Regions from separate parts of the Shewanella sp. BJSY2023SW007 genome, predicted to be linked through region 1. Evidence: predicted binding sites of a transcription regulator. Region 1 holds the regulator's gene; each other region holds the start of a gene.
What was found. Region 1 encodes sigma-54, which starts transcription at its own class of promoters, with help from an activator protein. Its sites were predicted from a motif close to GTTGGCACGNNNNTNGNNT; they were not measured.
Positions count from the first base shown of each region.

Region 2: the regulator sigma-54 is predicted to act here: its motif matches at 3,480-3,498, upstream of ACMHXE_RS14545 (flagellar assembly protein FlgT).
Region 3: the regulator sigma-54 is predicted to act here: its motif matches at 4,153-4,171, upstream of glnK (P-II family nitrogen regulator).

Region 1 covers NZ_JBKORL010000105.1:13,611-18,856, reverse strand. The annotation lists gene kdsC (3-deoxy-manno-octulosonate-8-phosphatase KdsC) at 1-248, shown strand, start outside; gene lptC (LPS export ABC transporter periplasmic protein LptC) at 245-805, shown strand; gene lptA (lipopolysaccharide transport periplasmic protein LptA) at 792-1,325, shown strand; gene lptB (LPS export ABC transporter ATP-binding protein) at 1,322-2,050, shown strand; gene ACMHXE_RS18850 (RNA polymerase factor sigma-54) at 2,146-3,609, shown strand; gene hpf (ribosome hibernation promoting factor) at 3,641-3,928, shown strand; gene ptsN (PTS IIA-like nitrogen regulatory protein PtsN) at 3,931-4,374, shown strand; gene rapZ (RNase adapter RapZ) at 4,371-5,225, shown strand; gene ACMHXE_RS18830 (HPr family phosphocarrier protein) at 5,212-5,246, shown strand, end outside.
Region 2 covers NZ_JBKORL010000086.1:14,298-19,543, forward strand. The annotation lists gene flgA (flagellar basal body P-ring formation chaperone FlgA) at 1-676, shown strand, start outside; gene flgM (flagellar biosynthesis anti-sigma factor FlgM) at 747-1,067, shown strand; gene ACMHXE_RS14530 (flagella synthesis protein FlgN) at 1,067-1,498, shown strand; gene ACMHXE_RS14535 (LPP20 family lipoprotein) at 1,684-2,151, opposite strand; gene ACMHXE_RS14540 (FlgO family outer membrane protein) at 2,151-2,759, opposite strand; gene ACMHXE_RS14545 (flagellar assembly protein FlgT) at 3,568-4,725, shown strand; tRNA gene ACMHXE_RS14550 (tRNA-Arg) at 4,781-4,856, shown strand.
Region 3 covers NZ_JBKORL010000024.1:12,648-17,893, forward strand. The annotation lists gene ACMHXE_RS04410 (DUF4785 domain-containing protein) at 1-415, shown strand, start outside; gene ACMHXE_RS04415 (hypothetical protein) at 576-1,730, opposite strand; gene ACMHXE_RS04420 (hypothetical protein) at 1,897-2,268, opposite strand; gene ACMHXE_RS04425 (ammonium transporter) at 2,506-3,756, opposite strand; gene glnK (P-II family nitrogen regulator) at 3,767-4,105, opposite strand; gene ACMHXE_RS04435 (hydrolase) at 4,407-4,949, shown strand; gene nrfA (ammonia-forming nitrite reductase cytochrome c552 subunit) at 5,042-5,246, opposite strand, start outside.

The sequences.
Region 1 (5,246 bases):
AGGCGCTGCTGAAACATTATGATCTCAAGCCTGAACAAGTGGCCTATATAGGTGACGACATTGTCGACTTGCCGGTGATGAAGCAAGTTGGACTGGCGGTTTGCGTGGCCGATGGTCATCCTTGGGTAAGGCAACACTGCCACATGGTCACTCAGATTGCCGGCGGCCATGGTGCACTCCGGGAGCTGGCGGATCTTATCCTGCTCAGTCAGGACAAATTTGAAAATGCCCACGGAATGAGTATATGAATAGGGTCACCCTGGCCATTATTTTGTTTTTCTCCACTGCACTTATCCTTTACTGGCAGGTGCAGAACAAGCGCAACGCTCAACAGAGTGAGGCGCCTGTGGATGTGGTTAGGCCTGACTTTGTCGCCGATGACCTGCGCTCGGTCAACTTTGACGAGCAGGGCAATGTCGCCAGTAGGGTCGCCGCGGCGCACATGGAACATTATGAAGCCAGTGAAAAGACCTTCTTCAACCAACCGGTTTATCTGGTCTATCCGGACAAGGGCGAGGCACAGTGGCGTCTGTCTGCCAACGAGGGCAGGCTCAATCGCAAGAGTAACCGAGTGGTACTTGAAAATAATGTTATCATCGACGCCATTAGCCCCAATGAACCGATCCAGAGCCTGAAAACCAGTTATGTGGAGCTGGATCTGGACACCATGATCATGACCTCAGATCGCGAGATCCTGATCGAAGGCAAAGACTTTAATATCAAGGGATCCGGCCTGTACGCCGATCTCAATGCTCAGCAAGTGAAGCTGACCAGTCAGGTGAAAGGAACCTATGAAACCAAGTAAGCTTTTTATCGGTGCCCTCTTGTGCATCACAAGCCTGTCGGCAGTGGCCATTGAAGAAGATCTGCGGCAAAAAGTACAGATCAGAGCCGCCAATCAGTTTGCCGATATCAAAAACAAGCGTGTGGTATACGGCGGGCCTGTCACAGTCACCCAGGGCAGTTTGAAACTGCTGGCCGATGAACTCACGGCTTACACAGAAGACAAGAGTGGCGAGCGGATCCTGGTGGCCAAGGGCTCACCCGCTACCTATACCCAGAAACTGGAAGACGGCCGTCTGGCCAGTGCCAAGGCCAAAGAGATCCACTACAACATAGACAGTCGTATCATGACCCTGCTGGGCCAGGCCAAAGTGGAACAGGACGGCAGCGAAGTGACCGCCGAGAAGATAGTCTACGACATCAACAAGCAACAGCTTGAAGCGGAAAGCAGCGGCAAAGGCCAAGACAGGGTAACCACTGTTATCCAGCCGGAAAACTATCAGGATCTCAACAAGAAAGAACAGCAGCAGGAACCGCAATGACCAGCACCCTGACGGCACAAAACCTGGCAAAGAGTTACAAGAAGCGCAACGTAGTCAAAGACGTCAGCCTATCGGTCAACACCGGCCAAATCGTCGGGCTGCTGGGCCCCAACGGAGCTGGCAAGACCACCACCTTCTATATGGTGGTTGGGCTGGTACAAAGTGACAAGGGTCGTATCTTCATTGACGACGACGAGTTGACCTTGGATCCCATGCACCTGCGTGCCCGTAAAGGCATAGGCTATCTGCCACAGGAAGCCAGTATTTTCCGCAAGCTGTCGGTGCATGACAACATCATGGCCGTGCTGCAAACCCGCAAAGAACTCAACAGCGACGAGCGCGAGGAACAACTCGAACAGCTGCTGGAAGAATTCCACATTACCCACATACGTGACAGCCTGGGGATGTCCCTCTCCGGCGGTGAACGCCGCCGGGTGGAAATCGCCCGGGCATTGGCCGCCAATCCACAGTTCATTCTGCTGGATGAGCCGTTCGCCGGTGTGGATCCCATCTCAGTTATCGATATCAAGAAAATCATCGAACAGCTTAAGTCCCGCGGTTTGGGGGTGCTGATCACAGACCACAATGTTCGCGAAACGCTCGACGTTTGTGAGCGAGCCTACATTGTCAGCCATGGGCAGTTGATCGCCGAGGGCACACCCGCTGAAATCTTGGACAACCAGCAAGTGCGTGCTGTGTACTTAGGCGAACAATTCAGGCTATAGTTAGGATCATGTCATCCGGCGGCAATTCCGGGTATTATAGTTTGTTATTATTGAATTTTTTCCTTGAAAAATAACGAGTAGGGATTAGCGGTATAATGAAAGCGTCACTCCAGCTCAAACTAGGTCAACAGTTGACCATGACACCTCAGTTGCAGCAGGCCATTCGCCTACTGCAACTGTCGTCCCTTGAGCTGCAGCAGGAAATCCAGGAAGCCTTGGAAGCCAACCCTCTGTTGGAGATGGCCGAGGACAGCCAGGAGGAACAGATTGACGACAATCACAAGGAAAACGACGCCGGCGAACTGAGCGCCAAGCAGGAAGATGGTTCCACAGTAGAAACCTCAGAGGCATTGAACAATGAGTCTATGCCGGATGAATTGCCTATGGATACCACCTGGGATGAAGTCTTTACCGCCGCCAGCGCCTCAGGGCCAGCCATGGGCCGTGAAGATGATATGCCCTTTCAGGGGGAAACCAGCGAAGGTCTCTATGAACACCTGGAATGGCAGAAGAACCTGACCCCGTTTTCCGATACCGACGACGCTATTGCCACCGCCATCATAGATGCCATCGACGAGCAGGGCTATCTGACCCAGAGCACAGAGGAGATCCTCGAAGCCATGGGTAACCCTGAGATTGAGCTCGATGAAGTCGAAGCGGTACTCAAGCGGATCCAGCACTTCGACCCTGTCGGCATCGCCTCCAGAGATCTGCGCGAATGTCTGCTGATCCAGTTGCAACAGTTCAACGCCGACACCCCGCATCTGGCCGATGCCCGCTTGTTGATCGACGAGCATCTGGATCTCATCGCTACCCGCGACTTTCGCACCCTGATGCGCAAGACCAAGCTCAAGGAAGATCAACTGCGTGACGCCATCAACCTTATTCAGAGCCTCAATCCCCGCCCCGGTTTGCTGGTGCAGCCGATGGACGAGGAATATGTGATCCCGGATGTCAGCGTCTGGAAGAAGAACGGTCGCTGGGTGGTAGAGCTCAATCCGGACTGTATGCCCAAACTCGGGATCAACCAACAGTATGCTGCCATGGCCCGCAGCGCCCGCAGTCAATCAGACAGCCAGTTTATTCGTGGTCATCTTCAGGAAGCCAAATGGTTTATCAAGAGCCTGGAGAGCCGCAACGACACCCTGCTCAAGGTGGCCAACTGCATAGTGCAGTTCCAGCAGGGATTTTTCGAATATGGTGAAGAGGCCATGAAACCCATGGTACTCAACGATATCGCCGAGGCGGTCGAGATGCATGAATCGACCATCTCCAGGGTCACCACTCAAAAGTATATGCATACCCCCAGGGGAATATTTGAATTGAAGTACTTCTTCTCCAGCCATGTCGGTACCGAAGATGGCGGAGAATGCTCTTCCACGGCGATCAGGGCTTTTATCAAGAAGCTCGTGGCGGCGGAAAACCAGAAGAAACCTTTGAGCGACAGCAAAATGGCACAACTTCTGGCAGAACAGGGAATCAACGTTGCAAGACGCACCATAGCCAAGTATCGCGAGGCTATGATGATACCACCGTCGAACCAGCGTAAGAGTTTATAAATCCACAGTTGGAAATTGGAGGAATCTTTCTATGCAAATCAACCTGACAGGACATCATATCGAGATCACCGACTCACTGCGTGACTATGTGGAAAGTAAGTTTTCGAAACTTGAACGCCATTTCGAACAGATCAATAATGTGCACGTTGTGCTCAATGTACAAAAACTGCAACAGATTGCCGAAGCCAAGATCAACCTCACAGGCGGCGAAGTCTATGCAACTTCTGAACATGCCGACATGTATGCCGCCATCGACGTTCTGATTGATAAATTGGATCGTCAGGTCATTAAACACAAAGAAAAGCTGACAAAACACTAACGATGGAACTGAGTACCATCCTGCGGCCGGAGTGCACTACCTGTGCCACTCCGGGCAGTAAGAAAAAGGTACTGGAGCTAATTAGCGATCTCGCCAGCGCCCAGTACCCCACCCTTTCCTCTCAAGCGATTTTTGAAAGCCTTTTGGCCCGCGAAAAGATGGGGAGCACAGGTATAGGTAATGGTATTGCGATTCCGCATGGCCGGCTGCCTGATATCACAGAGCCGATTGCCGTGCTGGTCAAATGCGAAGAGCCTATCGCCTTCGATGCCATAGACAACCAACCGGTGGACATACTATTCGCTCTTCTGGTGCCCGCAGATCAATGCCAGCAACATCTGAGTACCCTGTCTGCCATGGCTGAAAAGCTCAGCGATAAGGCAATACTCAAGCAGTTGCGTAAATCCCGCGATGAAACAGAACTCTATCAGGTGATCACAGGATGAAACTCGCGATAGTCTCAGGCCGCTCCGGTTCCGGAAAATCCGTTGCCCTCAGGGTACTCGAAGACCTGGGTTACTACTGTGTGGATAATCTGCCCCTGCCCATGATAGGCAGCCTGCTGGAAAACCTCCGCGGCAGCAATGATCTGGTCGCCATCAGCATAGATGTGCGCAACATGCCGGATCAGGAAAAGGTGCTGGAAAAACAGTTGGCGGCGCTGCCGGAAAACACCCAACTGACCAGCTTCTTCCTCAACGCCTCCGATAAAGTACTCCTAAAACGCTACAGCGAAACCCGCAGACTACACCCTCTATCCAAAAGCACTGTCTCGCTGCAGGATGCCATCAAGCACGAAGGTAAACTGCTGGAGCCCATGTCGAAACTGGTGGATCACTACATAGATACTTCGGCACTGAATATCTATGAACTCAGTGACAAAGTGCGAGAAATTCTGCTGGGCAGCGTCGACAAAGAGTTGGTGATCAACTTCGAATCATTCGGCTTCAAGCACGGCATGCCCCAGGAAGCCGACTTCATGTTTGATGTGCGCTTTCTGCCCAACCCCCACTGGGAACCGGCGCTCAGGCCGCTGACCGGGCTGGATGAACCGGTGCAGGAATTCCTTATCCGTCAGCCATTGGTGAACAAGTTTATCTGGCAGATAGAAAATCTGCTGGAAACCTGGCTACCACACCTTGAGCGCAACAACCGCAGCTACCTCACCATAGCCATAGGCTGCACCGGCGGCCAGCATAGATCTGTCTATGTCGCCGACCAGCTGGCCAAGCGTTTTGGCAACAGCAAACACAAGGTACAGGCCCGTCATAGAGAGCTGGGCAATGGCAAAGGTTGAACGGGAAGTCACCATAGTCAA
Region 2 (5,246 bases), on a different contig from region 1:
AATTTTAATGCCCATCGCAACAATGGCGGCAGAGAGCAGCTTTGTTCCCAGTATATCGGCCATGGAAAGCCTGGCTAAAGAGGCAGTGGCCAAAAAAGTGCTGGCGGGCACAGATGCACAAATTACCATCACCCCGCAACGACTGGATTCCAGGCTCACGCCCCCTAGATGCAATTCACCTTTGACGGCCGAACTTGCCAGCGACAGAGAGATAAGCCGCAACAATACTGTGCGCATAGGTTGTAACAGCCCCGAGCTAAGCTACCCGTGGCAAATCTATGTCTCGGTACGGGTAGATATCAGTTATCCTGTGGTGGTGGCCACTCAAACTCTGGCTCCGGGCACTGTGCTGGGGCCGGAAAATTTGGCGCTGCGTTACATAGATGAAACCAGTCTGCGCGGCCAGCAGTTCGAGGATATTGCCACAGTGACGGGTACCCGCCTCAAGCGGCGCATAGCCAAAGACTATCCGTTATTTGCCGCCAATCTCTGTTTTGTTTGCAAAGGCGACAGAGTCTCTATTTATGCAGGTAACGAGAAGTTTCAAATAAAAACTGTTGGTGAAGCCCTGCATGATGGTAACCTTGGAGAACAGATTAGGGTAAAAAACACTCGCTCAGACAAAGTGTTGGAGGCTACCGTCACCAATGTGGGCGAAGTGGAAGTTCGAATGTAAAAAATGCTAAAGTTCTCCTTGGCTATGCCGATAAGACAGCAAGGTAATCAGAGAAAAGGCTGGAGCCGCGATGGCTATGGATATTAAACAACTGCAAAATCAACCCAGGGTGAATACAGGTTCACTCCCCAAGAACACGGCTCAGAGCAATCAAACAGCTCAGCAAGGGGCTGCTCCGCAGAAAACCGACTCGGTTGTGGTGTCGCAGCAAGCGCAGCAGCTGCAAGGAGTTCAGAGTAAAATGGCCTCCCTGCCGGAAATAGATCAAAAGAAGATCAGCGAAATCAAATTGGCAATCGCCGAAGGCAGATACAAGGTTGACCCGGAAAAACTGGCAGCCAACATATCTCAATTTGAATCAGAACTGAGCGCACTCAATAAAGGATCCTGATGCCTGATACCCCGGATATAACCAGCCTGATAGCAAAGCAGATGACTCAACTCGAGCATCTGCTGAACTTGATTGAGCAGGAAAAAAACGCCCTGCTCGATCGCAATGCCGATAATCTGCTGCAACTGGCCCAAAACAAGAGCGATCTGCTCAATGAGGTCAAGACAGTAGATGAGGCGCTCTCCTCTCATCCTGAACAAGCCAAACTCAGTCAATCGCCATTGGCCGAACAGGTCAGTGAAGCCCGCGAACTATTGGCTACTTGCCAACTGCGCAATCAGGAAAATGCCGGCCTGATAGAGCTGAGCATGGCCAGTATCAATCGTCTGGCACAGGCGCTGCAAGTAAGCCGCAATGCCTCCAGCCTGACTTATGACGGCAAAGGCAAGACTTCAACCATCGCCACCCTGGGCAACGATCTCAAGGCTTGATTTAAAGCCCTGCTCCTGTCCCATTGCTTAAGCTAATTCAGTAAGTTCGGCTTATTGGTGCGCCCCAAGCTCCTGTCCTCCAGAACAGAACGTATACCCTGCTCTCAATTCAGCAAAGATTCTTAAGCCACAAAAAAACAAAAAAAGCAGCCAAACAAGGCTGCTTTGGACTTATACCCATTCCCCTAAAAATAAGTGATCTCTTTCACTCTCTGGGGGCGATTTTGCTGCTGATACAGATCCCACACTCGGGCGAAATCCAGCTCCAGTTCGGTCACATAATGATCTCCGGCCGGATAACTGCGCACCACCTTGGCGCCGCGGATCACCCCGGAAACCGAGGCCTGGATATTATCGCCTTTCAGCATCCAGTCACTGACCTTGCTGTCGGCCGACAAACGTTGACCATAGACTTGTTCGGCCAATTCCCGATAAGCGGCAATCTTGGATGCTTGCATCGCCATCAGCACCTTTTGCGACTGTTCCTTGCCCGGTTGGCTGGCCAGCGGAGCATAGCCTATTGCCGTCAACTTGGGGAAACTGCTTGGCGCCTCTGTCTCCCACTGCACATATCTGTCCTTATCGGCGCAGCCACCCAGAACTAACGCGAGCGCCAGCGTGACCAATGTCAGTGTGTTGTTCCAATACTTCATTACTTGTCTCCCACTATCCGGCTCTTGTCTTCTCCGCGATTTTCATAGCGATAAAGCAAGCCTTCTTTTGACACCACCCTATGGGATGGCGCCAGATAACCCGGTAGTTGCGCCTCAAGCACCCGCGCCCCGGCCGTCGAAAGCACCCGATTGTTATTGACGTTGACAATCCGACTGTTGAACAAGATTTCACCTTTAGCCTGGCTCATGCTGGTGACCAGTACATGATCCACCGCAATATCCGTCGGCAATTGTTGCCAGTCGCGGGTAAGAATAAAATCCCCCTGTGGCGTTACCCGCACCGCTTCGGCCAGGTTCAAATCCACCAGGTTAAAGCCGCGCTGATGAAAAGCCGTCATTAAGCTCTGCTGTAGTTGTGAGGCCAGTGCATTACTGCCTTGCATATCTTCCACCATCGCAGGCGTCATCACCAATAGCGGCTGAGTCGGTTTAAGAGCATCGTTATGGGTTACCAATTCATCCACCAACTGATGCGCCAATAGATTGACTGGTGCTTGTTGGGGCTTGAACTCAGCCTGCGGTTGCTGTGCTGTCGTACTGCAAGCAGGCAGCAAGAGTAAAGGCAATATACACAGGGCTTTATACATAATATCCGTCTCTCTGGTACCCTAGCGGGCACTTGCTTTATTGAGGAACCTGGCGACTCATGGACCTGGCGTGAACCTTGGCCGATCTGACTTATGCCGCACTTTCTCCGAGGTTGTCATTTCGCACCACGGCTAACTCGATTAGCGCCAAGTTCCTTTCACTGGGGTAAAGCTATGCAAATAAAATACCAACCTAAGTTAGGGAAGGTGCAAGCAAGTCCCATGTGTGCTCTGCGTCGGCTTACGGGCTTGGATGCAAGGCGTGGTTCGCAGCAAATGGCCCTAGTCCTTTGCAAGAAGCACAACATAGCAGACAGGTTTGTAAGCCACGCCCTTTGGGGCTTTCACAGCAACCGGCTCTCTGCGTTATCCGACTTCGACAGGCCCCGGCATGCCTTCAGTCAGATGCCTTGAACGCCAATTGCTGTGCAAGCCAGAGTGCCACGAGGACTTATTCGCACCTTCCTTAGGCCTGCAGACCAAGTGCAAACAGATGACACCGGCGAACAAACCCAGTTGCCTGGCAGCTTATTACAGGCTTTTACGAAGATGTTTAAGGGGCTTATCTACGCCTTTTCATTACCCACACCTTCATTTGCCCCTTCAATTTACCCACTGGCGGGCAATGGGAACTTATATTCTCTGTTCCCTTATCGGCAAACTCTTGCCGCTCTTTAGTTATGGTCGCAAACTGCGCTACATCAGCTGTGAATGGATGGCGCTGGCATAAAATTTGAATAGCAAGCGATACCAGTTTAAGTGGTGGCAAAATTCCGTCACCCTGACTCCTATTTTGAGGAACCGCCTTATGAGATTGCCCCCCTTGCTCTTGCTGCCGTTGCTGAGTATCAGCCTCAACGCCATGGCAGAGTGGACCGAGGCCCGAGGTGAAGCCAAAATAATCAATGGCAATCTGACCCAGGCACGGGAAGCGGCAATGGATAACGCCATCAACATGGCTCTGCTCTCCCGTGGCGGCAGTTTTCAGTCTACCCAGAGTGTCAGCCAGGGGCGCTTGACCCAAAACGATTTCAGCCTTTCCAGTCAGGCGCAGATAAGCAGTGTCGAACTGGTCAGCGAAATGCGCCAGGGAGACAAGCTCAAGGTGGTTATGCGGCTCGATATTCTCGATGGCCCGGATAACAAGTGCCAAAGCTCAGCCATCAAGGCCGCTATCCTGGTGCCACAGGCCAGTATTAAGGACAGAAGCCAACTGCGTTATGGTCAGTTGGAAAACTTCCAGCGAAGCCTGTCCGAACGGATAGCGGCAACGCTGGATAAACAATCCTCCATCAGCTTTGCCCACCTGCACGCCAACGAGCGGCTGGATATCAAAGAGGAGCTTATCAATATCCGTGGTTACCGCCTGCCAACCTGGATAAGTGAAATTACCGACAGCCAGTATCTGTTGCTGCCGCAAATCATAGATATCTCCACCGAACCGGCCGAGTCCGGCTTTATGGGCCTGTGGGACAACGAGCCTCAGCGACTGTTTCAGTTACAGCTCAGCCTCTATCATGGGATCAGCGGCGAGCAGATCTGGTATCAGAACTACAGCATTTCTGCACCCTGGGAGTTTGCCAAAAATGAATCCGTCCCTCCCAACAGCGACAGATTCTGGCGTGCCAGTTACGGGCAGGCCATAGACAAGGTGCTGGCCAATGCCAGTAAAGATATCGATATGGCGCTGGCATGCAGACCTCTGCTGGCACAGATAGTCGTGCGCCAACAAGATAGAGTGATACTCAACTTGGGGCGACGCAACGGCATCCGCGTTGGCGATCAGTTCCAAATCGTGCTGCAACAAAACCTACCCGACCGCATGAACCAGATGCGTGCCGTGGCCGGAGAAACCCGGGCGAAAATCACCATAGATCAAGTCACAGAGGAAAGTGCCATAGCAGTGCTCAGCGGTGAAAATGCCGCCCTCAACATTCAGGTGAATGACATCGCGATTAAGATTTAAGCAATTAAATCTAAAGCCTTTTCATCCGGGTGAAAACCAGTATAATCACTGGCGTCTCCCTATAGCTCAACAGGATAGAGCAGTCGCCTCCTAAGCGACCGATCGGGGTTCGAGTCCCTGTGGGGAGACCAGCATTTTCTTCTTGTGCCTGATTGCACAAGTCTCAAGCTTCTTTTAGAACCCATCCACTGCCGATCCAGGCGCGTCAATTTAATGATTTTGTTCTCTGATAGTTTTCTTTTGGGAAAACGTTGAGTTGGTGATGTGGTCATCTTGGCTTTAAAGCCCAAAACTGTAGTGGCATAGTGAATTTGGCCATCTAAATAGACAGAACATCCAAACCACTTTCTGAGCTGCAAGGAAGCTCGTTGCAGGGGTCAGTCTCTGATAAATAACGACGGATTTTTGGAAGTAGGCTCTCTGAGACGAGTAATCTGCGTGCTTCATACAAAAACTGCGGTTGCCAGGCATGCCAACGGCAGGCTTAAGCCTGTTGCTGCAATATCACCAAGGGTTTAAGG
Region 3 (5,246 bases), on a different contig from region 1:
GGTCGATATTGAGACCCTGGTGGATAACACCTTGGTACGACGAACAGTCAAGACCGCCTTCAAGCAGTTCTATCCATCGGCGCGGCTGGCACCCGAAATCAAAGTTGGTTGGCAAAATGGTCTGCCAAGTGCCCTCAACTTTACGCTGGAGCTGGCCCAAAGTGGTCGTTTTGGGGTGTCGGCAATATTCACAGGGATGGACTCCCAGGGGCGGGAAATCGCCATACTGCAGAGTGAGACTGCGGCCTGGCTGACACAAGAGCAAAACAGTCTGCAGTTGCCTCTAAACCTTGAGCTAATCCAAAATTCGGGCTTAAAGCCGCCCTATGGTGTCAGGGCAGTTGAGCTCAAGGATATGGGGCAGATGGCGCGCTTGAGTTACCGCGACAAGGCGCTGAGTTTCGAAGCCCTTTAAGGCCAACTTTCAGGTAGAGAGAAACTTATAGCCAGAAAGCAACTCATAGCCCAAAAGCAACAAAGCCCGATGCAGATGTCAGCATCGGGCTTTTTATTCTGCAGCTTGGCTGCAACCAATTGCGCCTTTATAACCCCACTCTTTCAGCCAAGCTTTTGAATCAATGCCCTTCCATCGCATGCAACTTGGCCTGATAGCGTTTTTTCTGCTCGCCGTCACCGGCCAGCGCCAACGCCTTTTGCAGATTGCTCTTCGCCCGGTCGGAGTCCCCTTTTGCCCAATAGGTTCTAGACAAACCAAAGTAAAACTCGTGACGATAATCCGCCTTCTCAATCGCTCTTCGATACCAACTCAGCGCCTCGTCATATTGGCTATCCATGTAGGCTTGTTGCGCCATATCATAGTAATAATAAGGATTACGGATCCGGGCAAGCTCCAGTACCTTGTGCACTTCAGCCCATTCATCCAGTCTGTCCTGGCTGCTTAGCATGACCGCCAGGTTATAGAGGGTAGTCATGTTTTCCGGCTCAAGCATCAACGCATAGCGGTAGACCCGCTCGGCCATCTGTTCCATGCCCCTGGCGCGATAGAGCACCGCCAGGCTGTTGAGCGCCGGAATAAACAGACTCTGCTGTTGCAAGCTCTTTTTCAACAAGCCGTATGCGAGATCCCAATTCTCATTGATCAATGCCTCGGCCGCCGCATTGTTGTAATACATGGCGACCACAGTACCTTGGCTGATCTTATTGACCTTATAGCTGCGCACAGCACGCTCGGGCAGGAAATCCACCAGGATGGAACGCTCGGTGACATGGAAGACATGATTATTCTTGGGCGGGTATAGCTTGAGGTTGATATGACCATTGACCAGATAAAAGGCGCCTTGACGATCCCAGACCGGGGGCACTTCCACATCACGAAATTCAACCTCTATCCCCAGTTGTTGCGCCATGGCCGCCGTCAGGATCACCAGTGACATGCAGTTTCCGGCCCTGTCGTGAAAGGTTTCGGCGGCGGTGCGGGTATAGTTGTCCTGATAGCGAAAGCCGCCCTTGTCGGCATGGATATAGTCAGCCAACCACTCGTGGGCCAACTCCTGATTGGACATGAGTGCACCGCGGCTATAGGCACCTCTGAGCAACTGCACCGCCTCGGGAGGCAAAGCGAATAACTCGGCGGGCTCGGGGATATTCCCAACCTCTTTGAATTGGTTATCCTGAAACAGGCTGCCAAGGGCCATCTTGCTTGGCACCGGGGTACTGCTGCAACCGCAAAATAGCAGCAGCAAAACCGCACCAATTAAGCGACTCAACATGGTAGCGGATAGAGCGCCAAAGAGAGCACGAGTGACAGAGCCGGAGAAAGCGCTTGAGAAAGTGCCTGAGAACATAAGGCCTCCTGAGTTAAGGCTTCTTTACTGAAAGCTTAAGTCAGACTGGCCACTCCTGCCGCGCCAAAGGGTGACAAAATGTGAATATCCCCTAGTTCAAGCCTTCATTTCCGGGAGCGATAACGTCGGAACCCGGCTTGGGGATCCCTATATAGAGCTGCTGTTGCCGGTAAAGATAGGGGCGATAAAAATGGCCATCGCAGGAAAAGTAGCGATAGGGGCGCATGTAAGGAACACATATGGCAGGCAGGCTGCGGAGGATCTCCAGTTGTTGCTGCGAGCGCAGTAGTTCCTGCCACTCATGCTGACGCAGTAATTCATCCCTGACGGCAAAGGCATCGAAGGGCTCACTGGCATCACGAACCACCACTTGACCTGCCTCGGCATTGCCAAGCCACAGCAAGGTAATTAACAAAGCGCCGAAAAAAGTACCGGTCAGCTTCATTACACTGAGAGTCTTCATCGCCATCCCCTTAGGCTCCAGGCTGTTTCTGCTTTCAGTCTGCCCCCAAGAGCGTCTGTCATCAAGCGCCATAGCCCCAAAATGCGCTTTTCCTGGCCGACTCCCGCCAAGGCAGATAACCCCAAAGCCATCTCACAAGAGATGGCTTAAAGATTAAGGAAGCTTGCTTGATCTCTCAAGAACACTCATGACTTATCAGCTGGTGTTCTTGGCTTATCAATTGGCGTTCTTGGCCTCTCAATTGGCGTTCTTGACAGTCACAAACTCAGGATAGGCATCGATACCACAGTCCGATGCGTCCATACCGTTGTACTCTTCCTCTTCGGTCACCCGGATCCCCATGGTCACTTTCAAGGCGCCCCACACCAGCAATGACGCCAGGAACACCCAGGCAGAGATCACCGCAGCGCCAAACAGCTGCCCTGTCACACTGGCATCGGCATTGGACAGAGGCACCATCATCAAACCGAAGAAACCGGCGACCCCGTGCACCGAGATAGCCCCGACAGGGTCGTCTACCTTGATTCGGTCAAAGCCCACAATGGAGAACACCACCAAACCGCCGGCTACCAGGCCTATCACACCCGCCATAGGCAGCGAGGGCGACAATGGATCGGCCGTGATAGCCACCAAACCAGCCAAAGTACCATTGAGTATCATGGTCAAGTCGGCCTTGCCCCACACCATCTTACAGACGATCAATGCAGATACTGCGCCGAAGGCCGCCGCCGAATTGGTGTTGACGAAGACTTTGGCCACGGCACTGGCATTTTCGGCATCAGAGACCAGTAACTGAGAACCACCGTTGAAACCAAACCAGCCCATCCAGAGGATAAAAGTCCCCAGAGTTGCCAGCGGCAAGTTGGATCCCGGGATAGGGTTAACCTGGCCATTGGCGCCATATTTACCTTTACGGGCCCCCAGCAGCAAGACACCGGCCAAGGCCGCGGCCGCACCGGCCATATGCACTATGCCGCTACCGGCAAAGTCGACAAAGCCGGCTTCGGAAAGGAAACCACCACCCCAGGTCCAGTAACCTTCCACCGGATAGATGACTGCCGTCATTACCAGGCTGAATGCCAGGAAAGCCCACAGGCGCATGCGCTCGGCCACGGCGCCGGAAACAATCGACATGGCTGTAGCCACAAATACCACCTGGAAGAAGAAATCAGACTCCAGCGCATGGTCGGCGTCGGCAGCTTGAGAGCCTATCAAGGTGCTGATGCTCGGCAGCCAGCCGCCCTCGCCATTGTCCACATACATGATGTTGTAACCCACAATCAGGTAGGTGATACAGGCGATTGAATAGAGACAGATGTTTTTGGTCAGTATCTCTGTGGTGTTTTTGGAACGCACCAACCCAGCCTCCAGCATGGCGAAACCCGCCGCCATCCACATCACCAGCGCGCCGGAGATCAGAAAGTAAAAGGTGTCCAGCGCAAAACGCAGCTCTGTGACCGTAGTACCCAATTTGCTCAGTTCTTCCATCTTCTCCCCCTTACAGCGCTTCTGTATCTGTTTCGCCCGTACGAATACGGATAACCTGTTCCAGATCTGTCACAAAGATCTTGCCGTCACCTATCTTGCCGGTATGGGCGGCGTTGGTGATGACCTCCAGCAGGTGCTCAAGATTCTCCGCCTTGGTGGCTATCTCGAGCTTAACCTTGGGCAGAAAGTCCACCTGATACTCGGCTCCCCGATAGAGCTCTGTATGCCCCTTTTGTCGGCCAAAACCTTTGACTTCGGTGACCGTCATCCCCTCAATGCCTATGCCCGCAATCGCTTCGCGGACATCATCGAGCTTGAACGGCTTAATGATTGCGCTGACTAATTTCATCCAGACCTCCAGAATCGCCTTGCTGTATTGGTGTTATGCCAAAAGCAATTCAAACATCAGGCCAGAATGTTAATTTTTTGTTTTATAAAGAGTTAGCTTTTACGGACCAGGTTAAGAGCTGCAGATATGCACCAATTAGGTGCAAGTAAGGCTTGGGCGCACAAAAAAAGCGCAATCATCTACGACCTAAGACCTATTGGCTTAAGCCCTGTACTGACGTTAACTGAATGTCCTGACGTTAACTGAAGCGAAAGAAGGACTCGTTTACACCTGTCCTAAGACCAACCAGAAGGAGAACAAAATGTTAAAAGCGGAAGAATGCGTGCTGGTCATAGTGGATGTTCAGGGTAAACTGGCGCAGATAATGGACAAGAGTGAACAGCTGCATCAGCAACTGGCCATGCTGATAGAAGGCACGGCCTTGTTTGATATCCCGGTGCTCTGGCTGGAACAGTTGCCGCAGAAGCTCGGCCCCACGACAGAGTCGCTGGCCGCTCTGTTATCCAAGACCACTTCGCCGATTGCCAAGCATCACTTCAGTGGCTGGCAATGCCCGGCGTTCCGTGAGGCACTGCTGAGCACGGGCCGCAAACAGGTACTGCTGGCCGGGATAGAGACCCATGTCTGTGTCTATCAAACCTGTGGTGATCTTATTGAGCAGGGTTTCGATGTGCACTTGATAGCCGATGCTGTCAGCTCCCGCAGTGAAAGCAACAAACTCTTGGGAATTGAGATGATGAAGCAGCAGGGAGCCAGGCTCAATAACAGTGAATCTTTACTGTTTGAACTGCAACATCAGGCAGAAGGTGAACGCTTCAAGGCTCTGCTTAAGCTGATCAAATAGGTCAACCAATACTCGCTGGATACCATTGATAACTTGCGAGATAAAAAATCCCCGCGATGCGGGGATTTTTCATTTCGTTATGTTAACGACTGTTAGTTGTAGGTCGCTTCACGCTTCTTGGCTTCAGCATCCCACTTGGGCAGAACATTTTTCTTGAACTCTTCCTTATCGGCAACCATCTTCTTCATGTCCATACCCAGAGCAGCCTGAGCCTTGGCCTTGGTGGAGATATCCGGCAGCGCAACTGGCTCTGTGATACCTTTCTTGGCCAGCAACTGTGCCAGTTTCACCCGGGCG